Regions from separate parts of the Dactylosporangium sp. NPDC051485 genome, predicted to be linked through region 1. Evidence: riboswitches for the same ligand, from Rfam matches in the RefSeq annotation. Region 1 holds a riboswitch; each other region holds the start of a gene.

Region 1 (9,873 bases):
CAGCACGCCGGACCGGCTTGACAGCATCACTTCGCGTCGAATATATCTTCGTCTCGTGAGTATCAATCTCCGGGAACCGTCGTTCCTGATCCTGACCGCGCTGGCCAGAGAGCCCTTGCACGGCTACGGCCTGATCGCCGAGGTGAGCGAGCTTTCGCATGGCAGGGTGGCGCTCCGACCCGGCACCCTCTACGGCGCGCTCGACCGGCTGACCGACGACGAGCTTGTCTCGGCCGACCGCGAGGAGATCATCGACGGTCGCCTGCGCCGCTACTACCGGCTCACGGAACAGGGCGAGGCGGTGCTGCGCGCCGAGACCGAACGGATGCGGGCCAACGTCGAGGCAGCCAGCGCTCGGCTCAAGGCCCGCGCCTCGCTCCGCACGCCCGCGACGGTGAGCCTGGCCGGCGGTGTCGCATGACCCGCCCCCTGGAGCGCCGCTACCGTGCCCTGCTGCGTCTCTACCCCGCCGCCTACCGGGCCGAGCGCGCCGACGAGATGGTCGCGACCTACCTCGAACTGGTCTCCGGCAACGCCCGGTGGCCGAGCCCTGCCGACGTGACGGACCTGATCCGCGGTGCCGTACGCCAACACCTGCGTGCCAACGGCGCGCATGGCCTCCTCAAGGCGCTTCCCTCGGCGGCCGCGCTCGCCCTCACCACCGCGACCGTCATCAGCACAATGTGGCTCCTGGGCGTCGACACGCTCCCGCGCGCGCTTGCCCTGCGGGACGGCTCGTTCCTGACGATCGGCGCCCTCGGTGCCGTGACGTTCGGCGGCTGGCTCGTGGCAGGCATCGCCGCGAGCATCATGCCCGGCCGGTGGGGTCGGTGGGCGGTCGCCGCGGCGCTGGTCCTCACGGTGACGGTGATGCCGGTCGCCGCGCTGACGTCGTTGCAGCGGCCGGCGATGCAGATGCTAGTGCCGCAGCTGATGCTCGGGCTGCTGGCCCTGGCGCTGCCCGCCGGACGGCAGGTCTGGCCGGTCCTCGGCGTCCCGATCGGTGCGCTGATCGTGGGCGCGTGGTCTGCCCTGGACGGCTGGTACCCGGTGTGCAGCTGCCGGACGCAGCCCAGCGCCGCCGTGCTGCTCCTGCTCGCCGGAGCCGTCGTCGCGGTCGTGTTCGTCCGCAGGCGCGACGAGCGAGGGGCATACCCGCTCCTGTTGGTCCTGGCGCCGGCCGGGCTCTTCGTGGTCCGGGACGTCGCGACCGGCCTGCTGCCGCACGCCGCGACGCCGACCTGGTCGATGCTCGCCACCACGGCGGCGATCGTCACCGTGGTCGCGCTCGCTCCGGTGCTGATCGCCGTCACAATGCGCGGTCGCCGCCTACGCCACCCCGGTGACGCTGCGGACGCATCGAGCTCGTCATTCGGACCTACTCGATAGGGACCAGGCTGAGCAGTGTGCATGCCCCGGGCCCGTCGCCGCTTCAGCGCCGGGCCCGACACAACCCAGGCCTGGTACCGGGTTGGGGGTGGCCGCGTGGACGTCGAAGTCGCGTCGGCCGTACTGACGGCGACGGACCATTGCACAGTGTAATAAGACCGAGAACGTGGTCTCGATCCCGCTGGTGTCTTGCGAGTCGAACAGGAGCCGAAGCGCTTGACGAACAACGCATCGAATGACGAGCAGGAATTGACCGGCGGCGGGATCAACCGAGTCGTCCGCGTCGGCGACACTGTCCGTCGTCCGTCGCAGCCGTGGAGCGCACGGATGCATCAGCTCTTCGGTCATCTGGAGAAGGTCGGGTTCACCGGCGCTCCCCGGTCCTTCGGCAATGACGAACTGGGGCGTGATGTATTCGGATACCTCGACGGCGAAGTTGGCCACTATCCCTGGACGCCGGCGGTGGCCAGTGATGCGGCGCTCGCCAATGCCGGTCGCCTGTTACGTGATTTCCACGCGGCCACCGCGGATGTCGCCGGCCGATGGCTGGACGGCTGGCAGTCGCCCGCCCACGAACCGGTCGAGGTCATCTGTCACAACGACCTCGCGCCCTACAACCTCGTCTACCAGGGCGAGGAGATCGTCGGGATCATCGACTTCGACACGGCGGGGCCCGGACCCCGCGCACGGGACCTGGCTCTCGCGTTGTACCGGTTCGCGCCACTGAGCCGGCCGGGGGACGGCGAAACCGTTGCAGTCGTGACCCGTCGCCAGGCGACGCGGTCGCGAATCTTCCTGGACGCGTACGGCGCCGACTCGGCACTGCGGGTCGCCGCCATCGATCAGGTCGAACCGCGGCTGACCGAACACACTGACCTGATGCAGTCCGCCGCTGCGGCCGGCGACGAGAACTTCGCCCGGCATATCGCGGAAGGGCACCTCGATCACTATCTGAAGGACATCGCGTATCTGCGCGATCAGCACGAGATCTACCGGGTGGCGCTCGCCGAGTAGGCCAACGGCTTCTGTCAACGGACAGGCGGCGGTTTACTGTAACGCGATGCCGGATAGTGAAGATCGAGTGGCGCAGTTGGAGGCGCAGGTCGCCGAGTTGGAGCGGCGGCTTGCGCGGTTCACGGCCAATGCTGGGGCGCCGCGGTTCACGCCCGGGTTCAACCAGGTGTACCGCGCGGACGGCTACGGGTACGTGAGCGCGTACTACGTCGGCGGGGCGACCAGCCGCGTGCGCCTGTTCGTCGGGCCGCAGCACCCGCCCGCGCAGTGTGTCGGCGAGGCCAACTCCGGCGGGCGCGTCGACAGCCACATCGGCGCCGTCGTGCGGCCCGGCGAGTACTGGGTGCTGGAGTGCACCAAGCCCGACGGCGAGGGTTATCGGGCCGTGTTCACGCCGCTGTTCTGAGCCAGCAGGGGCCGCGACGCGGCGTGAACACGTACCCGCAAGGTTCGAGCAGGATCAGCAGGACAGGGAGCCGGGGCCAGCGCCGACGCCGAGGATGCCCACGAAGCGCTGGTAGGCGGCGACGCGACTCTGGATCTGGGCCGGGTTGCGGCCGTTGCACTCCAGGCTGCCGTTGATGCTCCGGATGGTCTCGCCGAAGCCGGCCCCGTTCACCATCGCGTTGTGCGGGGTCATGGTGCCCGGGCCGCTCTGGGTGTTCCAGTACCACAGGGCCGTCTTCCAGGCCACGGCCGCGTCGGTCTGAACCAGGTTCGGGTTGCGCAGCAGGTCGATGCCCAGGGCGTCGCCGGCCGCCTTGTAGTTGAAGTTCCAGCTCAGCTGGATCGGGCCGCGGCCGTAGTAGGCGGCCCGGCCGGCGGGGCAGCCGTAGGACTGGCCGGCGTCACAGTAGTTGGGGTAGTTGGCCGTGTTCTGCTCGACGATGTAGACCAGGCCGCCGGTTTCGTGGTTGACGTTGGCCAGGAAGGCCGCGGCCTCCTGCTTGCGGGCCGCGTCGGAGCCGGTGCGGGCGAAGGCGGGGTAGGCCGACAGCGCGGCGACCAGGCCCGAGTACGTGTAGAACGAGTTCCGGCTCGGGAACATCTGGTTGAACTGCGCCTCGCTGACCACGAAGGCGCCGCCCGACGAGGTGGGAGGGGGAGCGGTCGTGGGAGTCGTGGGAGAGGAGCCGCAGGAGTACGGGTCCCAGTACCAGGTGCTGACCACGGGGCTGTAGCCCGGGTTGTCGTGCTCGGCGATGTAGAACTTGCCGTCCGTGAACTTCACGATGTCGCCGGTCACGTAGTTGTGGCCCTGGACCCAGGCGGGGAAGCTGCACGCGCCGGCCGTGCCGGTCTGGACCGGCGGGTTGGTCGGGGTGCTGCCGCCGCAGGTGCCCTGGTCCTGCCACACGCCGGTGGTGCCGGGCGGGGCCTCGTTCTGGGTCCACCACTTCGCCAGGTAGTTGTGGCCGTTGCGGGACGCGGTCATGCCGCCCGTGTAGACGGCTGTGGCCTGCCACGCGGGGGCGCAGGCGGCGGCGGAGGCGGGCATCATGTTGAAGAACGCGACCACTCCGCTCACCACCGCCATCGCGGCGAGCATGGCCAGCGCGCGGACTCTCGACACCCTCGATCAACTCCTTCGGCTCCGGGCCTGACCTGCCCATCCGACCAGCCGGAGGAACGCCGAAGAGTGAACATCATCATTTCATGAACAACATTTACGGTACCGTTGAGACAGCACCACAACGCCGCGGTCAGAGACGGCGACGTCACTCACCGCGACCAATCCCGAGGCATTGACGTGATCTGCATCACTGCAAGGCCCCGAAGCTGATCTACGCACAAACGGTGCGGTGCGCGAATTCCGCCCCGTCGGTACAGTGACCCACGGTCACGTCCACGGGCGTGACTGCCGCCCAATCGCCGTCCGTGGCGAGCCGGGGACCCACCGTTGCGTTGGGGTGAATCCGCCCTCCTGGAAGCCCTTCCGGGAGCGGTGGTAGGGGTCGTTCCGTCCCGAACCCGTCAGCTAACCCGGTCGGCGGCCGACGGAAGGAACAACGAACCAGATGTCATCGCGACATCACTTCCGGCGCGGACTCGTCGCGCTGCTGGCCGTGATCGCGTTCGGCGGGATCGGCAGCCTCCCCGCCGCGGCCGAGCCGGGCGATCCCGGCAACGAGGGCGCGGACGTCAATCCGACCCTCGGCTCCGTCCTGGAGTCGACGACCCGGGCCTGGACCGACGCCAAGGCCAGGTTCGACGCCTCGGTCAAGCACCAGGGCGAGCTGACCGTGCAGCTACAGGCGACCGAGGCGCAGCTGGCGAGCTTGCAGGACCAGGTGTCGGCGATCGCCATCGCGGCCTACCAGACCGGGCCGCTGACCACGTTCGCCGCGCTGATGGACGCGGACAGCCCCGACAGCTTCGCCGAGCGGGCCGGCACCATCAACGAGCTGGCCCACCACAACGACAACCTGCTGCGCCAGCTGCGGAAGCTGCGGGAGGCCCAGGCCTCGCAGAAGAAGGCGCTCGACGACGAGGTTGCCTCGCAGCAGCAGCAGGTCGCCACCATGGAGCAGCAGAAGAAGGAGGCGGAGAAGGCGCTCGCGCTGGCCGGTGGGCCGAGCAAGGGCTTCGTCTCGGCCAACCTGCCGCTCGCCGACCCCGTGAAGCGCAACTCCGACGGCTCGCTGCCGAAGGAGTCGTGCAGCGTCAAGGACCCCACCACCTCCGGCTGCATCACCCCGCGCATGATCCACGCCATGCAGGAGGCGCAGAAGGACGGCTTCAAGCGGTTCGTGGCGTGCTTCCGCCCGAGCGGCCCGTACGAGCACCCCAAGGGCCGGGCGTGCGACTTCTCGGTCCAGACGAAATCCGGCTTCGGCGGCGTGGCCACCGGCGACGACTTCGTCTACGGCTCCAACCTCGCCGCCTACTTCGTGAAGAACGCCGATCGGCTCGGCGTCATGTACGTCATCTGGTTCAAACAGATCTGGACACCGGCGGCCGGCTGGCACCATTACAGCGGCGTGGCCGGCGACCCGTCGAGCGATCACACGAACCACGTGCATCTCTCCATCCTGTAAAGCCATCCTGGAGCCCCGCGAATCCTCACGTTCGTGCCGGGCCGGTCGATAGGGAGACCGTCGACCGGCCCGCCGTGCGAGGGGATCCGCAGTGAAGTACCGTCTCGTGACCCGCAGCGACTTCGACGGCCTGGTCTGCGCGGTCCTCCTGCGCCAGCTCGACCTGATCGGCGACATCACCTTCGTGCACCCGAAGGACGTCCAGGACGGCTCGGTCGACGTCGGCCCCACGGACATCCTCACCAACCTGCCGTACGCCGCGGGCGCCCACATGGTGTTCGACCACCACCACTCGGAGGCCCTGCGCACCGGCGGCCAGGCGACCAACCACGTCATCGACGCGCAGGCCCCGTCGGCGGCCCGCGTGATCTATGACCACTACGGCGGGGCCGAGCGCTTCCCCAACATCTCCGACGAGCTGATGGAGGCCGTCGACCGGGCCGACTCCGCGCAGTACGACATCAGCGAGATCCTGCAGCCGATCGGCTGGACCTTGCTGAACTTCCTCATGGACAGCCGCACCGGGCTGGGCCGCTTCCGCCAGTTCCGCATCTCCAACTACCAGCTGATGATGCAGCTCATCGACGCCTGCATCGACCACCAGGACGTCGAGGAGATCCTCGGCCTGCCCGACGTGGCCGAGCGGGCCGAGCTCTTCCGCGAGCAGCAGGACCTGTTCGTCGAGCAGCTGCGCCGGGACTCCCGGATGCACGGCGACGTGGTCGTGGTCGACCTGCGCGACGAGGACGTCATCTTCGCCGGCAACCGGTTCATGGTCTACGCGCTGTTCCCCGAGGCCCGGGTCTCGATCCACGTCATCTGGGGCAAGCAGAGGCTCAACACCGTGTTCGCCGTGGGCAAGTCGATCCTGGACCGCAGCTCGCCGACCGACATCGGGGCGGTCATGCTGCGCTACGGCGGCGGCGGCCACCTCGCCGCGGGCACCTGCCAGGTCCCGCACGAGGACTCGGAGCGGGTGCTGGGCGAGCTGATCGACAAGGTGGGCGCCCCGGTGAGCTCGGCCGCCGGTCGCGCCTGAGCGGGACCCTCAGAGGATCTCGGTGTCCCGCAGCAGCCGCCACAGGCCGGCGCCGTCGGGAGCGCCCAGCCAGCGCCGGTCGTTGGACGGGAAGCGCTTGGAGCTGCCGGCCACCCCCGGGAACGCGCCGGCCAGCACCGCCTGGGTCGGCGAGAGGTGCCGGATGGCCACGGCGGCGATGCTGTCCGGGTGCTCGGCGGCGAACTCGGCGTAGATCTCCGGGTCGTGCTGCCCGTCGTCGCCGACCAGCAGCCACCGGATGTCCGGGAACTCCTCCGCCAGCCGGGCCAGCGACGCCCGCTTGTGCGCGTGCCCGCTGCGGAAGAACCGGTCCGGCTGCGGCCCCCAGTCGGTCAGCAGCAGCGGCCCCGCCGGATACAGGTGCCGGGACAGGAACCGCGTCAGCGTCGCCCCCACGTTCCAGGCGCCGGTGGACAGGTAGAAGACCGGGGCGCCCGGGTTGGCGTTGACCAGCCGCTCGTACAGCACCGCCATCCCCGGCACGGAGGCCCGCGCGTGCTCGTCGAGCACGAACGTGTTCCAAGCGGCGAGCAGGGGCCGCGGCAGCGTGGTCACCATGACGGTGTCGTCGACGTCGGAGACGATGCCGAAGCGGGTGGTGGCCGGGTCGATGATCCGGATGGGCGCCTCGACCGGGGCGCTGTCCTCGCTCTGCAGTGTGACGGTGGCCCAGCCCGGGGCCAGGTCGGCCTCGACCACGACGTCGACGAAGCCACCGCGGTCGCAGCGCACCTCGCGGACGCGCCCGCCGGCCTCGATGCGGACCAGGGCGTTGCTCACCGACACCGCCGTGAAGGAGCGCCAGCCGCGCAGCTTCTTGAGCCGCTTCGGGGGCCTCGGGTCGATGCGGGCGAGCAGCACGCGGCCGAGCACTCGGACCCAGCCGGGGCGCCCGTCCGTGGCGGCGGCGCCGTAGCCGGTGTAGGCGGTGACCGCGACCTTCCAGCCACGCCGGCGCAGCCGCCGCTCGAGGACGCCGTGGATGGCGTCCTCGATGCGCGCCGCCCGGTGCAGCGGCACAGGCGCGCTGGTGGGCGCACTGGGGACCAAGGACACGGCCCAACCCTGTCACAGGCGGACGGAGACCGCACCCCGCTAACCTTCAACGCTGTGTGACGAGTACGCGACGCTGGCATGAAACCGTGAGCCCGAACCGGAAGAATTCTCCTAGCGTGAGTGCCATCAGGAACACGCCTGTATGAGCGCACGGGAGGTGCGAGATGGCTACCACATTCGAGGCCGTTCGGGCCGAGGCGCTGTTCGCCTCCGACCTGCAGTCGTCCCAGGCCCCGGCGGGCGGGCAGATCCGCGACGCGGTCGCGGCGACCCTGCGCCGCATCGGCATCCAGGGCTGCGCGGCGCGGGTCGCGGGCGAGTTCGGGGACCACCCGGAGACCGCCGTCGCCCGCATGGCGTGGGCGCTGGCCCTGGTCCGGGCCACATACCCGGCCGGCGGCCCCAGAATCCACCGGGCACTTCGCCGGCTGGCCGCTTGAGCACCAGGCCCGATGGAATCACCGGGTCCGATGGACATGAGCACGACGTGAGAGATTTTCACTGATTGCCCCGATCGTGCAACTTGTCCGCTCCACACTGGGTGCACTCGGACAACCCAGGAGGACAGCGTGGAGCAGCACAAACTCACGATCGACATGAGCGACGCCACGATCGAACAGCTGCGCGACCACCACTTCGCGCTCTTCGGCATGCACGCGATCGCCACCTCGGCGAGCGGCGCCCCGACGATCTGGCTCTCCGTGCACTACCTCGAGCGGCACCTCGAGGTGGCGTGGAGCGAGACGTACTCCATGTTCACCACCCGCCACGCCACGCAGGTGCCGAGCACGAAGGTCGTCGCCACCCACAACTACCCGGCGCCCCTCGGCAGCGTGCTGACGGTCGCGGGCAACGACGGGGCCGGCATCGTGACCCCGGGCGGGCCGGCGGGACACATGGAGATCGACAACGCCGGCCGGGTCGAGCTCGGCGCCGGGCTGTGCGCGCACGACACGCACGGGATGTACCAACCGGTGGGCATCTTCGACCTGGTCGACGTGGACCTCTTCCAGCCCGTCCCCAAGGTCGCGTTCTTCTTCTCGCCGATCCCGCACATGGCCGGCGAGATCGCCACCCGCTCGCTCGGCCCCGGGGTGCTGCTGGACTACCAAATGGCCCGCAACCGCTCGCTGGAGATCGAGTACGACCTGCACAACGGCTGGAGCACGCAGAACCGACCGTTCGCGCGCCCGATCGCGGCCAACGAGCCGCTCAACCCGCTGCTGCTGATCCGCTCCTCCGCCCTGCAGGCCCTGGCGATGCAGCGGCAGCGCACGACTAGCCGTTGAGGATCGACGACACCGAGTGCGCCTCGGTGATATCGGGTGGCTCCCAGCGCCCGGCCATGCGGTCGATCACCGCCGCCGGCACCCGCCGCTCGCGGGCCCGGTTGCGCCGATGGACGACCTCCGGCGGTGCCTCCACGCTCACCGCCTCGACCCGTGCGCCGTAGCTCGCGGCCAGCCCGACGCACCGCGAACGCAGCGCGCGGGTCGTGTTCGTCGCGTTCCACACATATGCCACCCCGGCCCGCAGATATTCGCGGGCCCGCGCGTACGCCGCCGCGATCACCGGGCCCTGGTCGCCGGTCGGCCGCACGCCGAGCTCGTCGCGCAGGTCATCCAGGCTGACCACGGGCACGCCGGCCCGGTTGGCCGCGACCCAGTGATCCTTGCCGGCACCCGGCAGCCCGGACAGCACGGTCACCGTGCACCGCGTGTCGTCGAACGCCGCATAATCGGGGTCCCGCCCGGGCGTCCGGAAATACGCGAACCGGGCATGATCGGAGGCGAAGCCGCGAGGCTTGTCGAGACAGCCAATTTCCCGGGTGTACTGCGTAAAGAGCGCGACTTCCTCCACCAGCCGCACATCCGCACGCCGCAGCGCCTCCGCGGTCGCCAGCAGCCCGAGGTCGTCGTTGCGCGCGAGCAGGCTGACCCGGAACGCGAGCCGATCGAGGTCGGGTCGCTCCAGCGCCCCGAACGGCAGCCACGCATATCGCACCAGCGCGGCCACGTGCTCCCGCCAGGCGATCGGCGCCCCGAGCCCCCACAGCGCCTTGCGCGCGGCGTGCTCACCGGCGTCGAGCAGCAGCGCGGCGGCGAACACCGGGGCCCGCTCGGCCTCGGGCCGCGCCCGCCACTCCTCGATCCCGCCCAGCGCCCCCGCCACCGACGGGTCGGCATCCGGCAGCACGGCCCGGACCTGCTCGGGCCGGATCGCCCACGCCGGGAGGGTCATATCCGAACTCGGTTGGCCACGATCGGCCGATCCTGCCAGTGACTGCCCGAGTCGAGGATCGCGGTGTGGAAGCTC
Region 2 (9,873 bases), on a different contig from region 1:
GTCACCGTCGCGCCCGGGCACGCCGCGGCCGGCATCGGAGCCAACCAGGCCGGCGGCTGCAGGCTCGTCGCGGTCACCGTCGAGCAGGCCTAGGGATCCCGGCCACCGCGGCGGCCGGGTTTGTGGCCACCTGGACCCAGTACAAACGCCTGGCGTGAAGCACCGCCCGGCTCCGCGGGCTCGAGGACGCGACCAGGCCGGCGTGTCCTGCGCGAGATGTCCCAGCTCACCGGCGGTCCGGCGGTCGCCTCGAACGACCCCGGCGGCCTCGCCAGCGCCATGGCCAAGATCTTCCTGGCGGCACCCGCCCAGCACTGAGCCGTCCAGGAAATCGGATCGCGTCAGGTGCATCAGCCGCAAATCGGGTAGATACGCGGAGCCCTCAACCGGGGCCATGCCATATGTACGCGATTGGGGGGATGGTCTATGAGCGGGCCCATCGTGGGCAAGCGCCGGCTCCGGGCCGAGCTGCGGCGGCTGCGGCGGGAGCGGGAGCTGACCCAGGACCTGGTGGCCGCCGAGATGGAGTGGTCGCTGTCCAAACTCATCCGCATCGAGAACGGCACCGTCGCCATCTCGGTGAGCGACCTGCGTAGCCTGCTGGCCTACTACCGGGTGCACGACCCGCGCACCGTCGACGAGCTGCTCGAGCTGGCCCGCGCGGCCAAGCGGCGGATGTGGTGGGACGAGTACCGCACCATGCTGGCCGGCCAGCAGATCACCTACGTCGGATTCGAGGCGGAGGCGACCAGCATCGGCGAGTTCGCCCCGATAATGTTCCCGACCCTGCTGCAGACCCGGCGCTACGCCCACGCCACCAGCGACGTGGAGTCTCCGCTGGCCGAGCGGCGGGTCGAGTTCCACGCCCGGCGCCAGGAGGAGCTGTTCGGCCGGGAGGAGCCGCCCCGCGTGGAGCTGTTCCTGGACGAGTCGGTGCTGCGCCGCGGCCCCGTCCCCGGCGACGAGGCACTGCTGGTCGACCAGCTGGAGCATGCGATCGAGTTCGCCCAGCGCCCGTACGCCGATGTGCGGGTGATCGCGCTCAACGCCGGGTACCACCCCGGCTGGGAGGGCGACTTCACGCTGCTGGAGTTCGGCGCCGACGACGGCGTGCTCTACCGCCAGCAACTGCTGTGGGAGGAGCCGGAGCTCATCGCCACGTACCGCAGGAACCTGGAGCGGCTGCGCGAGCGTGCCCTGCCGGCGGAGTCCTCGGCCGACCTCATGCGCCAGATCGCCCACGAATTGAAGTGAGGCCCGGGGCCGGGCGCGCACCCGGCCCCGGAACCCTTCGCACCTTGTCGATGCCTCCGGCGACCAACTGTCACTGTGCGGTACGCGCGACCAACCCCCGGTAATACGGACTTTTCCATGCATTACCGATCGATGAGGACACACGGCTTCCACCCGGCGAATGATCACGTTAAGTTAGGCTCTGGCCTGCTCGGCAGTCCGTCATCCACCCCGGATGACGCCGGGCAAGCGCCGCCGAATCGAGTTCGGCGCGCCGGGCAGAGACATCGACGGCGCGTGATCGAACCGGGGACCCAGAGTGTTCGTGGGGTGAATCCGCAGCGCACTGCGGTAGGGCGTTTTTTCTTCCCGCCCGAACCCGTCAGCTAACCCGGTAGGCGGTAGTCGGTGAAGAAGGGTCATCCTTCCTTGTCCACTGGACACCGTGCCCACCGGTCGATGCTGCGAACCCTCCTGCTCGGGTTCGTGATGCTCGCGGTGCTCGCACCGAGCACGGTCGCGCACGCCGATCCCACGCTCGCCGAGATCGAGGCCCAGCTCGACAAGTCGAATCAGGACCTCGAGGCCACAATCGAGGCCTGGAACGGCATCAACGCCGACCTGGCGACCACCCAGGCCAAGGCGGCCGAGCTGCAGGCGAAGCTCAAGCCGCTGCAGGACGGGGTCGACGAGACCAGCGCCAACGTCGAGCAGTTCGCGATCGCGCAATTCAAGACGGCCGGCAACATGCAGGCCATCTCGGCCATCCTCAACGCCAGCGACACGGGCTCCCTCATGGATCAGATGTCCATGCTGCAACAGATCACGCACACCCAGCAGAAGGACATCGAGAACTACCGCAACGCCAAGAGCAAGTACGACGACGAGAAGAAGCAGCTCGACGAGCTGCTGGCCGCGCAGACCACGCAGAAGTCGGACATCGAGAGCAAGCGCAAGGTGATCGAGGGCGACATCAAGAAGCTGCAGGATCTGCAGAAGAAGGCCGTCGCCGCGGGCTCCAAGAAGGTCAACCCGCCGTCGTACAACCCGGGCACCCTGCCCCCCGCCTCCGGCAGGGCCGGCGCCGCCGTGGCATTCGCCAAGGCGCAGCTGGGCAAGCCGTACGTGTTCGGCTCCGCCGGACCGAACAGCTACGACTGTTCGGGTCTGACCATGGCCGCCTGGAAGGCCGCGGGCGTGAGCCTCACGCACCAGGCGTCGCGCCAGTTCTCGGAGATCACAGCGCACTACAGGACGAGCACGCTTCCGTTCGACACACTGGAACCGGGCGACCTGATCTTCTACAACGGCCTTGGCCACGTCGGGATCTACGTCGGGAACAAGTCGATCATCCACGCGCCGCACACCGGCACGGTCGTGCAGTACGCCTCGGCCACCGTGGACAGCGTGTACGGCTGGGCGCGCCCGCAGTAGCGCTCCCCCACCCGCTTCGCCAAGACGCCATGCCCTTCATGATGGAGGGCATGGCGTCTTGGGATCCGGGGCAGTACAACCGCTTCGCCGAGGAGCGGGCGCGGCCCTTCCACGAACTCGTCGCGCGCATCCCGACCACCGCGGCGGTCGCCGTGGCCGACATCGGCTGCGGGCCGGGCGACATGACCGCCACCCTCGCCGAGCGCTGGCCCGACGCGGCCGTCCTCGGCCTCGACTCCTCGCCGGACATGATCGCGGCGGCGGAGCGGTTCCGGTCGCCGCAGCTGCGCTTCCAGCTCGCCGACGCCTCGGCCTGGCGCCCCCAGCGGGGATCGCTCGACGTGATCGTGGCCAACGCCTCGCTGCAGTGGGTCGACGACCACGCGACGCTGCTGCCGGCCTGGGCGGCGGCGCTCGACGACGGCGGGACGCTCGCCTTCCAGGTGCCGATCGCCGGCCACGACCCGGGCTTCGCCGCGATCGCGGAGCGCCCGCACTGGGCCGGTCGGCTGCGGGGCGCGGCGGCCGTCACCGGGCCGCGCTCGGCCAGCCCGGTCCTCGACGCCGAGGAGTACGTCCGACTGCTCAGCACCGCCGGGCTCACCGTCGACGCGTGGCAGACGACGTACTACCACGTGCTCCCCGGCGACGACCCGGTCTTCGAGTGGTTCAAGGGCACCGGCCTGCGCCCCTACCTCGACGCGCTGGACGACGCCGAGGCCTTCGCCGAGGAGGTCCGCGCGGAGCTGCGGGCCCGCTTCCCGAGGGAGCCGTTCGGCACGATCCTGCCGTTTCCCCGGCTCTTCGTCGTCGCACATCGGGCTTGACCCCGTCAGCTGCTTTACATCACGCAACGATCTTCGCGCCTAACCTGGCGCGATGAGCAGAACAGCGAAGACCATTCTTCTGATCGTCATCGGCGTCGTCGTCGTGTGCTGCGGCGGCGGCATCGCCGGCTTCTTCTTCCTTGTCAACTCGTCCACCAAGGCGCCCAAGGCCGCGGCCGGCGACTTCCTGACCAGCCTGGAGGCGGGCAACACCCAGGCCGCCTACAAGCTGCTGTGCGGCCAGGCGCAGAAGAACTACGGGCCGGAGACCTTCGACGCGTACGTCAAGAAGAACCAGCCGACCGCGCACGACATGAGCTTCGGCGGCTCGTACAGCAACACCAACGGCACCGAGACCGCCTCGATCTCGGCCACCGTCACGTACAAGAGCGGCAAGTCCTCGCACACCTTCGAGATGCGCAAAGAGGGCGGCGCGTGGAAGGTCTGCGGCGACCCGTACTAACCCATCCCATATGCGCGGATTGTTCGAAATGCCGGGTACTGCGCACCGCAATGCGCGGCATTTCGCGCTTCGCCCTATGACGTGTTGCGCTTTGACCGACAGTACGCATGACAAAGGGCCCCGGGTAAGTCCCGGGGCCCTTTTATGCTGTGTCGTTACGCCGCCTGCAGGCCCTCCGCGCGGGCCAGCTCGCGCAGCCGGCCGAGCGCCTGGATCTCCAGCTGGCGAATCCGCTCGCGGGACAGCGAGAACCGGGTCGCCACCTCGGTCAGCGAGTGCTCGCGGCCGTCCTCGAGGCCGTAGCGGGCCCGCATGATGCCGGCCGACCGGTCGTCGAGGTGGTTGAGCAGGCCCTCGATGCGCTGGCGCTCCAGGGCGGCCAGCACCACGTCCTCCGGCGACGGGGCGTCGGAGTCGGCGACGAGGTCACCCAGGTTGGTGTCGCCGTCGTCACCGACGGGAGTGTCGAGCGACACGGTGTCCTGCGACCAGCGCATGAGCTCGTGCACCCGCTCGACCGGCACGCCGAGCGAGGCGGCCAGCTGCTCCGGCTCCGGCTCGTTGCCCAGCTCGCGGGTGAGCTGGCGGGCGACGTTGCGCATGCGGTTGACGTCCTCGACGAGGTGCACCGGCAGCCGGACCGTGCGCTCCTGCTGCGCGATCGCCCGGCTGATCGCCTGGCGGATCCACCACGTCGCGTAGGTCGAGAACTTGTAGCCGCGCACGTAGTCGAACTTCTCCACGGCGCGGACCAGGCCGGTGTTGCCCTCCTGGATCAGGTCGAGCATCGGCATGCCGGACCGCACGTAGCGCCGCGCGATCGAGACCACCAGGCGCAGGTTGGCCCGGATGAACCGGTCCTTCGCCCGCTCGCCCTCCGCCACCAACCGGTGCAGCTCCGCGGCGCTCACCCCGTCGGGGATCTGCTCGCTGTCGAGCAGGTGCTCCGCGTAGAGCCCGGCCTCCACCGCCTTGGACAGCTCGACCTCTGAAGCGGCGTCGAGCAGCGGCGTGCGGGAGATCTCATGCAGGTACACGCCGACCAGGTCGCGCTCCTCGGCACCTGTATCGGGTCGCGTCTCCACTTTCACGTTCTCCACTTCGGGCCCCTCCCCGCTCCATCCTTCGCCTTCCCCGTTTCACCCTGCTAAAACGGGCGCCCCCCGGGTATGCCCCCTACACAACAGTCAAAGCGCGTTCCGCATTCCGCCCCGGGGGGCGTTTCGGTGACGACCCCTGAGAGCTGCACCACTTACCTAGACGCTCGGGAGGCTTCCCCGGTTCGCTTCGGTTGCAACAAGTGATACGTGGTCTACCTGCCCGTCAGACGCCTGAATTCGCTGTGAGTTCCCTGGGAACGCCGGTGCGGGGGGCACCGGACGCTCGTGAGCACGGCTTGTCATCGGCACCTGTCGGCGGTACGACAGCCTTTTGACCGAACGGGTTACCGCTCGCGCCATTCCCGCAACAACTCCGCCTCTTCATCGATGCCCAGTCCGGCTTTCGCATCGATGTGCGTTGCGTCACGAAATGCCGCCAACGTATCCCGGGCCGTCTCGGCGAGCGGGCGGGTGCGCAGGCCGGCGTCGAGCGAGGGAGTCACGTCGCGGCTCATGAATCCGGCGTACTGCGGCAGCGGCAGCCAGAAGGGCAGCGATCGCGGACCGCTCCACGGCGCCACCCCCCGCGCGGTCAGGAACTCCTGATCGACCCAGGTGAGTGAGGAGACCACCCCGGCGCCGCCGGACAGCCCGGCGTGGAACCGCGCCCGGGTCATCGGCGCCCCGATGCCGTCGAAGGGGCCGGCCAGCCCGCCGGTGGCCGCGGTCACGATCCACTCGGCGAGGTCGCGCACGTCGACGAGCTGCACCGCCTCGTCCGGCCCGCCCGGCGCGAGCACCTCGCCGCCGCGGGCCGCCCGGCGCACCCAGTAGTCGAACCGCCCGGTCGGGTCCTCGGGCCCGACGATCATGCCGGCCCGCAGCAGGAACGTGCGGCCGGCGCCGAAGCCCTCGACCGCGAGCCGCTCGCAGGCGGCCTTGGCGCGGCCGTAGGACTCCGGGCCGGCTCCCGGGTCGGCCTCGTAGTCCGGCGGCAGCAGCGGCGCGGTGACCACGCTCTGGTGCGGGGTGGCGACGTCGGCGTAGGCGGACCCGCTGGAGACGAACGTGTAGTGCCCGGCCCGGCCGGCCAGCGCCGCGGCCGCGAGCCGGACGTGGCGGGGGTGGCGGGCGACGTCCACCACGGCGTCGAAGGTGCCCTCGAGCGCCGCGAGGCCGTCGGGGGCGTCGCGGTCGACCCGGACGAAACGGGCGCCCTCCACGGGATCGCCGGACTCGCCGCGGGCGGCGCAGACGACGTCGTGGCCGGCGGCGAGGAACTGGCGGGCGACGGCGCGGCCGAGGAACACGGTCCCGCCGAGAACGAGGATGCTCATCGGCCGATGATTCGCCCCCACGATCGGCCGGCCCAGACCCGTTCGCCCGAGGCGTATCCGCTGTGAACGAACGTCACGCCCGGTGCGACGACGGCCCGGCGGCGTGGGCCGAGCAGACCGGGGCGAAGGCCCAGATCTGCAGGTAGTCGATCTGCAACTTGTCGGCGGGATGCGTCGGGTGGCCACCCTCGCATTTACCCGCAGGACACGAAGCTGACGCCGGCACGTGCTCGCGCCCGATCCATGGCTTCGGAAGGATGACGAAGCACGCATGTATCCATGCGTGCGTCCGTCATGAATGGAGAAATCATGGCTCAGCCCCGCGCCCGCGGGTGGCGTGTCGCGCAGCACCTCGCGGTGCCGGCGCTCGCCGTTGCGGTGGTCGCCCTGCTGCCATTAGCCAAGACCGGTTCCACCACCGGTTCGGACCGGTGGACGCCGCTCACCCCGGCCAAGGTCGCGCTGTCCCAGAAGGTCGGGGCGACGGCGACCGCTCAGCTGCTCGGCTTCAACGACTTCCACGGCAACATCGACCCGCCGACCGGCAGCGGCGGGCTCATCAACGGCGTGCCCGCCGGCGGCTCCGAGTACCTCGGCACCGCGCTCACCAAACTGCGGGACAAGGCCAAGGCCGAGGGCGTGCACAACAGCGACACCGTGGTGGCCGGCGACAACATCGGCGCCTCGCCGCTGGTGAGCGCCGCGTTCCACGACGAGCCGGCGATCGAGGTCCTCAACGCGATGCACGTGGACCTCGCCTCCGTGGGCAACCACGAGTTCGACGAGGGCGTGACCGAGCTGTACCGCATGCAGTTCGGCGGCTGCCACCCGACCGATGGCTGCCAGGCCGGCGGCCACTTCTCCGGCGCCAAGTTCCAGTACCTCGCCGCGAACGTCACGCAGAAGTCGAACGGCCTGCCGATCCTGCTGCCGTTCAGCATCCGCCGCTACGACGGCGTGCCGGTGGCCTTCGTCGGCATGACCCTCGCGGCCACCCCGGGCATCGTCAACCCGGCCGGCATCAAGAACGTCGACTTCCACGACGAGGTCGAGACGGCCAACAAGTACGCGACGATCCTGGGCTGGCTCGGCATCAAGTCGATGGTGCTGGTCATCCACGAGGGCGGCATGCAGAGCAGCCCGCCCGCGCCGCTGGACCCGTCCGGCTGCGCGAACTTCGCCGGCCCGATCGCCACCATCACCAAGGGCCTCGACCCGGCCTACGGCGTCGTGGTCTCCGGCCACACGCACCGCTTCTACACCTGTGAGCTGCCCAACTCCTCGGGCGCCAACTCGCTGGTGACCAGCGCGGGCACCGCCGGCACCCTGGTGACCGACATCCGCGTCACGCTGGACAAGAAGTCGCGCAAGTTCGTCGACGCGTCGGCTACCAACGTGATCGCCGAGAACGGCGTGAAGAACGCCGACGGGACGTACCAGAAGGACGCGCAGGGCAACTTCGTGCGCAACCCCGCGCTGGTCGACCCCGCCGTCAAGAAGATCGCCGACAAGTACCGCGTGGCGGTCGCGCCGCTGGCCAACAAGGTGATCGGCAGCATCTCGGCCGACATCACCACCACGCAGACGGCGGCCGGCGAGACCCCGCTGGGCGACGTGATCGCCGACGCGCAGCTGGCCTACACCAAGCCGGCCGGCGCGCAGATCGCGTTCATGAACCCGGGCGGCATCCGGGCCTCGCTCATCTACGCCAACTCCCCCGGTGGCGAGGCGCCGGGCCAGGTCACGTACGGCGAGGCGTTCACCGTCCAGCCGTTCAACAACCTGGTCGTGACGCAGGCGTTCACCGGCGCGCAGATCAAGGACGTCCTGGAGCAGCAGTTCGTGGGCTTCCAGGGCCAGACCGTGCAGCGCATGCTGCAGGTGTCTGCCGGCTTCACCTACACCATCAGCGCCTCGGCGCCGGCCGGTTCCAAGATCAGCAACATCAAGCTCAACGGCGTCGCCCTGGACCCGGCGGCCACCTACCTGGTGACCACCAACGACTTCCTGGCCAACGGCGGCGACGGCTTCCTCAACCTGGCCAAGGGCACCAACCGGGTCACCGCGCCCGGCTTCGACATCGACGCCCTGACCTCCTACCTGGCCACCGGCCCCATCGCGCCCGGCACGGCCGACCGCTACACGCGGGCCTAACCGACCGGCAGGCACCCGCAGAGCTCCAAACGATCATCATCGTTGCGTTTCGGGCCGGGCGGCGGGTTTTCTCGCCGCCCGACCCCCACGTATGCTCGCAGGCGCCGGCTGCCGCCAAGGTCGAGGAGTGTTGATCTGTGGACCGTCCCAGTTGGGCCCCTGCGGACGTCGATCTCGACCGGCCGAGCGTGGCCCGTGTCTACGACTACTACCTCGGCGGCTCGCACAACTTCGCCGCCGACCGCGCCTTCGCCGAGCAGGTGCTCAAGATCATGCCGGCGGTGGCCGGGCTGGCCCGCAGCAACCGGGCCTTCCTGCGCCGCGCGGTGCGTGAGCTCGCCCGGCTGGGCGTGCGGCAGTTCGTCGACCTCGGCTCCGGCATCCCGACCGTCGGCAACGTGCACGAGGTGCTCGCCGACGCCGGCTGCACCGACGCCCGGGTGGTCTACGTCGACCACGACCCGGTCGCGGTCGCGCACAGCAAGGCCATCCTCGCCGACACCCCCGGCACCGCGGTCGTCGCCGGCGACCTGCGCTCCCCGGCCGAGGTGCTGGCCGGCACGCAGCTCCATGGCCTGCTCGACTTCAGCCAGCCGATCGCGTTCCTGCTCGTCGCCGTGCTGCACTTCGTGCCCGACGAGCAGCGGCCCGCCGACATCGTGGCCGCGTACGCCGCCGCCGCGGTGCCGGGCAGCTACGTGGTGCTGTCGCACGTCGGCCTCGACCGGCCGCTGACCCCGGCCGAGGAAGACGCTTACCAGATGTACCGCAAGTCCCCCACCCCGCTGATCATGCGCACCGGGGAGCAGGTGGCGGCCCTGCTCGGCGACCTGACCCCGCTCGAGCCGGGGATCGTCGCCGCCCACGCGTGGCGCCCGGACGGCGACGAGCAGCCGCCGGCCGACGGGCAGGCGATCGGCTTCGCCGCCGTGGCGCGCAAGGACTAGCCCGCACGATCATGACCGCCCTCAGCCCCGCGCCGACGTCGTGGGACCGCCCGCATCGCGCCGCCGAACGGATGGCGCGCGCCTGGTCGCTGGCCATCGCCGGCACCAGCTACGTGTCGATGAACGGCCTGGAGGTCCAGGACTTCCTGACCAGCCTCTCGACCCGGATCATCCATGCGCTGACCGCCGAGGTCTTCGACCCGGCCGACGTGCGCGAGGTCGGCTCGACGCTGGTCGCCGCGCACTTCACCGAGCCGACCACGCTGGAGCGCACCCTCGCGGTGCTGGCCGAGCAGTTCGGCAACGCCCCCGTGAAGCGGGTGGCGCAGGTCCAGGGCGCGCTCGCCTCCGGCTACGCGCTCGCGCTGCGTGACCGGG
Region 3 (9,873 bases), on a different contig from region 1:
GCGACATCCCGCTCGATCAGGTCGCCCCGGTCATGCGGCAGGCCGTGGTGGCGGCCGAGGACACCCGCTTCTACCAGCACCACGGCGTGGACCTGAAGGGCGTGGCGCGCGCGTTCGTGTCCAACAGCCGCGGCGGCGCGCAGCAGGGCGCCTCGACGCTGACCATGCAGTACGTGCGCAACGTGCTCAAGAACGACCCCGGCCTGACGCCCCAGCAGCACCTGGACGCGCTCTCCGACACCCCGGCCCGCAAGCTGCGCGAGATGAAGCTGTCCCTGGCGCTCGAGCAGCGCCTCGGCAAGAACGAGATCCTGCAGCGGTACCTCAACATCGCCTACTTCGGCGCGGGTGCCTACGGCATCTACGCCGCCGCCCAGACCTACTTCGGCAAGAATCCGGCCGACCTCACGCTGGCCGAGGCGGCCATGCTGGCCGGCGTGCTGCAGTCTCCGGACGTGGACAACCCGCTGCGCGGCGAGCGGGAACATGCGCTGCAGCGGCGGGCCTACACCCTCGACTCGATGGCGAAGATGCACGCGGTCACGCCGGCGGCGGCGAACGCGGCCAAGACCGCCGAGGTGCGCCTGACGGAGCTGCGGCCGCCCAACGACTGCACGGCGGTCGACGCCGCGCACAACGACTGGGGCTTCTTCTGCGACTACTTCCGGCAGTGGTGGAACAGCCAGGCCGAGTTCGGGACCACCGCGACCGAGCGCGACGAGGCGCTGCGCACCGGCGGCTACACCATCGTCACCTCGATCGATCCCGGCATCCAGGCCGCGGCGCTGGGCCAGTCGCTCGGCGTCTACGGCTACGGCAACGCCCGCTCGCTGCCCCTGGCCGTCGTCCAGCCGGGCAGCGGCCGGGTGCTGGCGATGGCGGTCAATCGGCACTACAGCCTGGAGGCCAACCCGCCGGAGCACCCGAACTACCCCAACACCGTCAACCAGCTCGTCGCGGGCGGTTCGGGCGTCGCGGGGTACCAGGCCGGATCGACCTTCAAGATGTTCACGATGCTCGCCGCGCTGGACTCCGGGCGGCCCCTGAACACGCACTTCAACGCGCCGGCCCGGCTGGTCACCATCTGGCCGGGCGACGGGTCGTCCGGCTGCGGCGGGCGGTGGTGCCCGGCCAACGACACCCCGAGCTGGATGGACGGCGACCGCACGATGTGGAACGGCTTCGGGCGCTCGGTGAACACGTACTTCGTGTGGCTGGAAGAGCAGGTCGGCGCCAGCCGGGCGATCGAGATGGCGCAGCGGCTGGGCATCGTCTTCCGCGACGACCATGACGCGGCGCTGGCGGCCAAGGCCGACACATGGGGCTCGTTCACGCTGGGCGTCGCCTCGACCAGCCCGCTGGACCTGGCCAACGCCTACGCGGCGGTGGCGGCCGGCGGCGTGTACTGCCAGCCGCTGCCGGTGCTGTCCATCAAGGACGCCGACGGCAAGACGCTGGACGCCGGCACCCCGAAGTGCCGGCAGGTGGTCGACCCGGACGTGGCCGCGGCCGCGACCGACGCCGCCCGCTGCCCGGTCAGCAAGGGCTCGGCCTACGGCAAGTGCGACGGCGGCACCGCCGAGGCCGTCTCCGGGATCCTCGGGCGGCCGGTGGCGGGCAAGACGGGCAGCGCGGAGTACAACGCCACGGAGACCTTCGTGGGCTTCACCCCGCAGATCGCCGCGGCCGGCATCGCGGTCAACCCGGACAACCCCAACGACTACGTGGGCGGCGGCGTCTCCAGCTCGGTCAACGGGGCCGTGGCGCACACCATGGCGTTCGCGCTGCGCGGCGTGCCGGTCCAGAACTTCGCCGTCCCGAGCCGGGCCCGGGCGATGGGAGCCTGAACCGGCGGACGCCGCGCGGCGGTCGAAGCGATCAGGCCGAGTAGCCGCGCTGGGCGATCCAGTTGGCCATGTTGGCGATGGACAGGGTGTAGGAGCCGGACCCCTGGGCGTCGGCCGGATCCGCGATCTTCACGGTCTGGCCGCCGTCGCGGTAGCCGACGATGGTGAGGTAGTGCCCGCCCTCGTAGGAGTGGCCGCGCCCGGCGTCGTCGGTGGTCGTGCCGGCGATGTTGGCCACGACGGCGTACCCGTGCGAGACCGCGTTGACGACCGCCGCCTTCAGCTCGGCGATGTCGGCCTCGGAGGCCGCCTGCCCGGTGATGAAGTGGGCCTTGTAGAGGTCGGTCTTCAGGTACGCGTTGAGCGCACGCGTGGTGTCGTTCGACGAGTTGGTGCCGCCCTCGGTGGTGCCCAGGCTCTGGGCGACCTCCGACTGGCTCGGGAAGAGGCCCTTGACCGTGAGCGCGATGCGGGTCGCGGCCGGACCGCAGAAGTAGTAGTTCTCCTGGAGGGCGAACTGGTACGTCAAGTCTTTCTGGACCGGGACGGTCGGGGTGGGGGAAGCGCTGGGGGCCGGGGCGGCGCTGTGGGCCTGGGCGGGCGCGGCCTTGGTGGTCGCCGGGGCCGCGCCGTGCTGCTGCGGCGGGGCCGCCGGCGTGTCGTGCGCGCCCGTGGATCCGGCGGGGACCTCGCCGACCAGCGCCTGGGCGTCGGCGGCCCGGACCGTCGTGGCGCCCGGCGGGGTGGACGTGGCGGAGGAGCGCTGCAGGCCGGCGACGCCGAGGCCCGCCGCGACGGCGAGGACAGCGGCCGCGGCGGCCACGAGGGGGATCCGGCGGCGGCCGGGCCCGGACGGGTCGCCCTGCCGGGGGTTGTGCCGGGGTTTGTAGAGGTAGCTCAGGGGTACCACTCCTTCCGGTACCGCTTACCGGGTTAGCTGACGGGTTCGGACGCCGAAGGTCGCCCTACCGCGGCAAACGCGGACTCACCCCAGAACGTGGGTCCCCGGCTCGTGCCTGCGCACGACTCAGCGGATCCGCCACGCCGTCACCCACTGTGAGTGAAAGACGTCGGCGAGGTGGACCCGGCGAGGCTATTCGAGCCGGTCAACAGGGCTTTGCACCCCCCGTCGAAACGGCTACGGGGCGTGATGCCCAGGCGAAAAGCGCCCCGGCGCACACGGCTCGGGCGCCGTTTATCATGCCCAGAATCACCCCCTCACCCCGGGGGTCCTAGTCTCGCCGGATGCTCGCCGGTGCCGACGAAAATCCGCAGCCCAGCGACGAGACCGAACCGGGTCCTCGCCATCTGCGAACTCGCTCTGGCCGCCAATCGGTGGCCCGCCTCCGTGTCCTCCTGCCGGACCCCGCCCGCTTCGACGCGGTGCGCGACCGGCTCCGCCCCCTGCTGCCGGACCCCGCCCGCCTCGACGCGGTGCGCGACCGGCTCCGCCCGCTGCTGAGCCTCGGCCCCCGCCGGGGCGCGGCGGCGGCGACCGTGTTCGCCGTGGCCGCATTCGGGCTCACGGCCGTGCTGACCGCCCCGGGTGACGACCCGGACGTCACCTCGGCCGAACGCCCGGCCGCCGCGACTGCCGGTCCCGACTCCTCGCGGGAGGAAGGAGAGGTGGCTTCCCGCAACCATGAACGGGCGCCGGCCAACCCGCCCGCCCCGTCCAAGAAGTCCAAGTCCAACCCGCCGAAAACCTCCGACCCCTCGAACCCGTCCAACCCCTCCAACCCGTCCGACACGTCCCCGCCGTCCGCCGCGCCCACCAAGGTGGCGCCCGTGGGCGGGCTCAGCCAGATGGAGATGGACAACGCGCTGGCCATCGTCGCGGTGGCCAAGCGGGAGAGGCTGCCCAAGCGCGCGGTCGTGGTGGCGCTGGCCACCGCGCTGCAGGAGAGCCACCTGCGCAACCTGGCCAACGGCAACCTCCCCGCGTCGCTGGAGCACCCGAACGAGGGCGTGGGCTACGACTACGACTCGGTCGGGCTGTTCCAGCAGCGGCCCAGCTGGGGCAGCATCGAGCAGCTCATGAACCCGGAGGAGTCGGCCCGCCGCTTCTACGCGGCGCTGCTGCGCATCCCCGGCTGGGGCGACTACGCGGTCACCGTGGCCGCGCAGAAGGTCCAGGGCTCCGCCTTCCCCGACGCGTACGCCAAGTGGGAGGGCCTCGCCAACACGATCGCCGACGCCACGATGTAAGGCCGCCGCCGATCCTTCCCGTTGTCATTCGTTTGCCGGCCCGGCCTCGCCCGGGCCGGCACGACGATGAGCCGCATGTACAGACACAGCGTGTTCCGGTCCGCGACCGCGCTGCTCGTGCTCGCGATCGCGGCGCAACCGGCGCTGTCGGCCTGCGATGGTTCCACGCGGAAACCCTCGGTGGCCAAGCACAGCGCTCCCCCGACACCGGTCGGGCTCTCCATCACCCCGACCGCAGGCGACGCCGGGTCGCCGATCAGCGCCGAAATCGGGCTGAAGGTCAACGACGGCAAGATCACCAACGTGGCACTCACCGACGCGGCCGGTCAGGCCGTGGCCGGCGAGCCACGGGCCGACGGCAGTTCCTGGGTGCCGGCCGCCGCCCTGCACTACGGCGCCTCCTACACCGTCAAGGTGACCGCCGTCGGGGCTGACGGCAAGCCGGTGACGAAGACGTCGACCTTCACCACGGCGGCCAAGCCGACCGGCCCGGCGATCAATTCCGACCTGATGCTCACCAACGGCGGGACGTACGGCGTCGGGATGCCGATCGTCGTCGACTTCGGCAGCGACGTGCCGCCCGAATCCCGCGCGGCCGTGCAACAGCGGCTCTTCGTGACCAGCGATCCGCCGCAGCCCGGGGCGTGGCGCTGGTTCAGCGGGCACGAGGTGATGTACCGCCCGCAGAACTACTGGCAGCCGGGCACGAAGATCACCGCGCGTAAGGCCCTCAACGGCGTGCCCATCGGCAACGGCCACACCGACGAGGACCTCACCGCCTCCATCACGATCGGCCGCAAGCTCACCGTCGACATCGACGACAGCACGAAGCAGATGACCGTGTTCCAGAACGACCAGCCGATCCGCACTATTCCGGTGAGCCTGGGCAAGCCGTCCACGCCCTCGTCCAGCGGCACCACGGTGGTCATGTCGCGGGAGCCCTCGACGGTGTTCCGCACGCCGGAGTACACCGCCGCGGTCCAGTACGCGATGCGCCTCACCTGGGGCGGGCAGTACATCCACGCCGCCCCTTGGTCGGTCGGCGACCAGGGCGTGCGCGACGTCTCGCACGGCTGCACCAACGTCTCCACCGACAACGGCCGGTGGCTCTACGAGTCGCTGCTGGTCGGCGACCCGGTGGTCACGCGCAACACGGGCGCGCCGCTCGACGCGGGCGACGGCTGGACGGCCTGGGACATGTCCTGGGCCGACTACACGAAGGCATAGACCGACAGGACTACACAGCGAGGGAGGGGTACACATGGAGGTCATCCGCGCGCCGAGCACCAGCCGGCCCGCGCCGCAGCAGCGCTACTCCGGCGTGGCCTGGATCGGTCGCGACGTCGTCGCGATGGAGCCGTCCCGCCTGGCGACGTTCCACGCCCAGTTCAACCCGGGCGCCCGCACGGCGTGGCACCGCTGCCCGTACGGCCGGGTCCTGCACGTCCTGCACGGCGTGGGCCGGGTCCAGCGCCGCGGCGGCCCGGTCCACGAGGTGCGGGCCGGCGACACGATCGTGGTGGAGGCCGGCGAGTGGCACTGGCACGGCGCCGGCCCGGCGACCTTCGTGGCCGTGGTGTCCACCCACGAGACCGACCCGGACGGCACCGGCACGGAGTGGGGCGAGCAGGTCACCGATGCCGAGTACGCCCGCCCGCCGCAGTCCATGGCGGTCCGCCTGCCCGAAGCCGACCGCCTCCCGGACCGGGAGGCCTGCTGGTGACCGAGAGCCCCGTCGCGACCGCGCGGCGGGGCTCTTTCGCATACGCAGCGACGCCGATTTAACATATCAACCCTATCTGTGAAGTAGGATATATTCCATGTTGGTACGGTCGCGAGCCTCCTCACGCCCGCAGCGACGCCGCACGGCCAGCGTCGGATCGCTCCTGCGCGTCGTGCTGGAGCACGGCCCGCTGCCCCGCAGCACGATGGCGCGCCTCACGGGCCTGTCGCCGGCGTCGGTGACCGGCCACGCCGCCGAGCTGCTGTCGCTCGGCCTGCTGACCGAGCTGTCCGAGGCCACGGCCACGAACGGGATGGGACGGCCGTTCCTCCCGGTCGACCTGGACACCTCGGTGGGCATCGTCGCCGGCATCCACTACGCCATTCCGCACGCCACCGTCGCGGTGCTCGACATCCGCGGGCGCGTGCTGGCCGAGCGCATGATCCCGCACGGCAACGCCGGCGCGGAGCGCATCATCGAGCGCAGCGCCGACGCGCTGGCGCGCCTGCTGCACGAGCATCCGCACGGCGACCGGCTGCTGGGCATCGGGATCGCGACCGGCGGCTGGGTCGACCGCGATCACGGCACGATCGTCGAGCACCCCATGCTCGGCTGGCGCCAGGTTCCGGTCGCCGCCATCTTCGCCCGCCGGTTCGGGGTGCCGGCGCTGGTCGACTCGCACTCCCGGGCGCTGGTGCGCGCCGAGCAGCTGTTCGGCCATCCCCGCTCGCGGGAGAGCGTGCTCGCGGTCTTCATCGGCAACGTCGTCGACGCCGCGTTCGCGCTCGGCGAGCAGGTCAACCACGGGCCCCGCTTCCAGGCCGGCAGCATCGCGCACCTGCCCGTCGCCGGCAGCACCGAGCCGTGCTCGTGCGGCCGCACCGGCTGCCTGCAGGCGACCGTGTCGGAGCGCCGCCTGGTGCGCCACGCGCACCAGGCGGGGCTGATCGGCGAACGGTCGATCTTCGAGCTCGTCGACGTCGCGGCCGCGGGCGACCCGGCCGCCCACGAGCTCTTCCGCTGGCGGGCCGAGGTGGTCGGACGGGCCATCGCGCCGATCGCGGACCTGCTGAACCCCGAGCTGGTACTGCTGGTCGAGCCCGGCCTGGCCCGGCTGCCCGACTGCCTGGCGACCCTGCGTGAGCAGGTCGCCAGGCACAGCGCGACGGTCGCCGACCCCGACCGGACCGTGATGATGTCCAGCTTCATGCACGCGCCGCTGGCGATGGCCGGCGGCGCGGTCATGCTCGACGCCCTCTACACCGATCCGTTCACCGTGATGGCGTTCGACGAGGCCTCCTGACCGGACGGCTCAGCAGGTGCGGCCGAGACCTCGTACCGGCTCGCCGGGCGCGCCAGCCCGTAGTGCTCGCGCAGCGTGGCGCCCTCGTACTCGGTGCGGAACAGGCCGCGCTCGCGCAGGATCGGCACGACCTGGTCGACGAAGGTCTCCAGCCCCGACGGCAGGGCCGCGCCCATCACGTTGAAGCCGTCGGCCGCGCCGTTGTCGAACCATTCCTGCAGCACGTCGGCGGCCTGCTCCGGGGTACCGATGAAGGTCCAGTGACCGCGGCCGCCGCCCAGCCGTCCGATGAGCTGGCGCACGGTCAGTCGCTCGCGCCGCGCCAGGTTCACGATCAGGCTGGACCGGCTCTGCGCGCCCTCGATCGAGGCGCTGTCCGGGATGTCGTCCGGCAGCTGCTCGTCCAGGACCAGCCGGGCGACCGGCACCTCCAGGATCTCCGAGAGCTGCCCGAGCCCGAACTCCGGCACGATCAGGTCCTCGAGATCCTGGGCCAGCCGCAGCGCCTCCGCCTCGGTCGAGCCGAGGATCGGCACGATGCCCGGGAGGATCTTCACCGCGGCCGGATCCCGGCCCAACGCGGCCGCCCGCGCCTTCAGATCCGCGTAGAACCGCTGGGCGTCGGCGATCGTCTGCTGCGCGGTGAAGACCGCGTCGGCGTAACGGGCGGCGAAGTCCTTGCCGTCGTGCGAGGAGCCGGCCTGCACGAGCAGCGGATGGCCCTGCGGCGGGCGCGGCACGTTCAGCGCGCCCTCGACCTTGTAGTAGTCGCCGCGGTGGCCGATGGCGTGCACCTTGGCCGGGTCGACGTAGCGGCCGCGGGCCTTGTCGGCCAGCCGGGCGTCGTCGTCCCAGGAGTCCCACAGCTTGCGGGAGACCTCCACGAACTCGGTCGCCCGGCGGTACCGGTCGAGGTGGTCCGGGCGGTCGCCGAGGCCGAAGTTGCGCGCTGCGTCCCGCCCGGCGGTGGTGACGATGTTCCAGCCCGCGCGGCCGCCGCTGACGTGGTCCAGGGAGGCGAAGCGGCGGGCCAGGTTGTACGGCTCGTTGTACGTCGTCGAGGCGGTGGCGATCAGCCCGATCCGGCTCGTCGCGGCCGCAAGGAGCGTCAGCAGGATCGTGGGCTCCAGCTGGCCGGCCGGGCGGAACTCGATGCCCTGCCACAGCGCGGGCCCGTCGGCCAGGAACAGCGAGTCGAGCTTGCCGCGCTCGGCGATCCGGGCCAGGCGGATCCAGTGCTGCACGTCGACGTCCGCGTAGGGGTCGCTCTCGGGCAGCCGCCACGCCGCCTCGTGATGCCCCGAGCTCATCAGGAACGCGTTGAGATGCAGTTTGCGGTCGGTCACGGTCGCCACCTCAGTACCTTCGACTCGATGAACAGCAGCAGGTAGTTGAACGCGACGCCGATGATCGACACGGTGAGGATGCCGGCGTACATCTCGGGGATCTGGAAGTTGAACTGCGCAGAGATGATCATGTAGCCGAGCCCGGCCTTCGCCCCCACGTACTCGGTGGTGATCAGCACGAGCATGGAGGCCGCGCCGGCGAGCCGGATGCCGGTGAAGATCGTCGGCAGCGCCGCCGGGACGATCACCTTGGTGAAGAGCTTGATGTGCGGCAGCCCGAGCGAGCGGGCCGACTTGATCAGCAGCGGGTCGACGTCGCGGGCGCCGCTGATCGTGTTGTACAGCACCGGCCAGAAGCAGGCGTAGGCGATGATCGCGATCTTCGACGTGTCGCCGATGCCGAGGATCAGGGTGAAGACGGGCAGCAGGGCCACCGCCGCCGTGTTGAGGAAGATGGCCAGCAGCGGCGAGAGGACCCCGGCCACCGCGCGGTACCAGGCGATGAGCAGCCCCAGCGGCACCGCGATCGAGATGGCGATCGCGAAGCCGGCCAGCGAGCGGTGCAGGCTCGCCCAGATGTTGGTCCACAGGTCGCCGCCGACCGCGAGCCCCCACCAGGTGTCCAGCACCTCGCTCAGCGGCGACAGGAACGCCCGGTCGACCCAGCCGACCGCCGGCGCGATCTGCCACAGCGCGAGGAAGGCGGCGATGGCGACGATCCGCCGCACGCCGGAGCCGAGCAGGCGCGCCGCGCGCCACGACGCTCGCGTTTTCGCCGGGAGGCCGGGTGTGCCGCCGGCCGGCGTCCCCGCGCGGCCGGCCGGCTGGTCGATGACCGCGATCGTGGTCTCAGACACCGGCGGCCACCGCCTTGCCCGCCACGTAGCCCGAACCCTGCGTCTCGAAGGCCTTGCGCACCTCGTCGTGCAGCAGCTCCCAGATCTCGCGGCGGTAGCGGACGAACTCCGGCGTCGAGCGGGGGTCGCCGCCGTCGCTGTCCGGCAGCTCGATGTCCACGATGCGCTTGATCCGTCCCGGCCGCGCGGTCATCACCGCGACCCGCTGGCCCAGGTACACCGCCTCTTCGATGCTGTGCGTGATGAACAGCACCGTGGTGCCGGTGCGCCGCCAGATCGACAGCAGGTCCTCCTGCAGCGCCTCCCGTGTCTGCGCGTCCAGCGCCGCGTAGGGCTCGTCCATCAGCAGGACCTCGGGCTCGTACGCCAGGCTGCGGGCGATGGCCACCCGCTGGCGCATGCCGCCGGAGAGCTCGTGCGGGTACCGGTCGGCGAAGGCCGTCAGCCCGACGAGCGCCAGCATCTCCCGGGCCCGCTCGGCCCGCCGCCGGCGGGGCACGCCCTTGACCTCGAGGCCGAACTCGACGTTGGCCTGCGCGGTCCGCCACGGGAACAGGGCGTACTGCTGGAAGACCACGCCGCGGTCGAG

The links. Region 1 has a riboswitch for cyclic di-AMP ahead of AB0M46_RS24025 (hypothetical protein). Riboswitches for the same ligand answer to the same signal wherever they lie in the genome.
Region 2: another riboswitch for cyclic di-AMP. It lies ahead of AB0M46_RS43155 (NlpC/P60 family protein); the one in region 1 lies ahead of AB0M46_RS24025 (hypothetical protein).
Region 3: another riboswitch for cyclic di-AMP. It lies ahead of AB0M46_RS24490 (C39 family peptidase); the one in region 1 lies ahead of AB0M46_RS24025 (hypothetical protein).

What each region holds. Positions count from the first base shown of each region.
Region 1 is NZ_JBFAZW010000042.1:70,191-80,063, reverse strand. Features, by position in the region: gene AB0M46_RS24050 (PadR family transcriptional regulator) at 56-421, shown strand; gene AB0M46_RS24045 (hypothetical protein) at 418-1,389, shown strand; gene AB0M46_RS24040 (phosphotransferase) at 1,606-2,403, shown strand; gene AB0M46_RS24035 (hypothetical protein) at 2,450-2,809, shown strand; gene AB0M46_RS24030 (glycoside hydrolase family 19 protein) at 2,864-3,976, opposite strand; cyclic di-AMP (ydaO/yuaA leader) riboswitch at 4,256-4,412, shown strand; gene AB0M46_RS24025 (hypothetical protein) at 4,422-5,441, shown strand; gene AB0M46_RS24020 (exopolyphosphatase) at 5,533-6,480, shown strand; gene AB0M46_RS24015 (phosphatase domain-containing protein) at 6,490-7,557, opposite strand; gene AB0M46_RS24010 (hypothetical protein) at 7,722-7,997, shown strand; gene AB0M46_RS24005 (hypothetical protein) at 8,127-8,846, shown strand; gene AB0M46_RS24000 (AAA family ATPase) at 8,836-9,798, opposite strand; gene AB0M46_RS23995 (RNA ligase family protein) at 9,795-9,873, opposite strand, start outside.
Region 2 is NZ_JBFAZW010000120.1:20,084-29,956, reverse strand. Features, by position in the region: gene AB0M46_RS43165 (hypothetical protein) at 1-93, shown strand, start outside; gene AB0M46_RS43160 (DUF5753 domain-containing protein) at 427-1,254, shown strand; cyclic di-AMP (ydaO/yuaA leader) riboswitch at 1,477-1,649, shown strand; gene AB0M46_RS43155 (NlpC/P60 family protein) at 1,693-2,667, shown strand; gene AB0M46_RS43150 (methyltransferase domain-containing protein) at 2,718-3,494, shown strand; gene AB0M46_RS43145 (hypothetical protein) at 3,547-3,957, shown strand; gene AB0M46_RS43140 (sigma-70 family RNA polymerase sigma factor) at 4,113-5,057, opposite strand; gene AB0M46_RS43135 (NAD-dependent epimerase/dehydratase family protein) at 5,402-6,394, opposite strand; gene AB0M46_RS43130 (bifunctional metallophosphatase/5'-nucleotidase) at 6,704-8,548, shown strand; gene AB0M46_RS43125 (SAM-dependent methyltransferase) at 8,686-9,495, shown strand; gene AB0M46_RS43120 (EAL domain-containing protein) at 9,507-9,873, shown strand, end outside.
Region 3 is NZ_JBFAZW010000044.1:11,930-21,802, forward strand. Features, by position in the region: gene AB0M46_RS24485 (transglycosylase domain-containing protein) at 1-1,847, shown strand, start outside; gene AB0M46_RS24490 (C39 family peptidase) at 1,879-2,757, opposite strand; cyclic di-AMP (ydaO/yuaA leader) riboswitch at 2,755-2,890, opposite strand; gene AB0M46_RS24495 (hypothetical protein) at 3,183-4,055, shown strand; gene AB0M46_RS24500 (Ig-like domain-containing protein) at 4,131-5,282, shown strand; gene AB0M46_RS24505 (cupin domain-containing protein) at 5,317-5,778, shown strand; gene AB0M46_RS24510 (ROK family protein) at 5,876-7,081, shown strand; gene AB0M46_RS24515 (LLM class flavin-dependent oxidoreductase) at 7,036-8,427, opposite strand; gene AB0M46_RS24520 (ABC transporter permease) at 8,424-9,284, opposite strand; gene AB0M46_RS24525 (ABC transporter ATP-binding protein) at 9,277-9,873, opposite strand, start outside.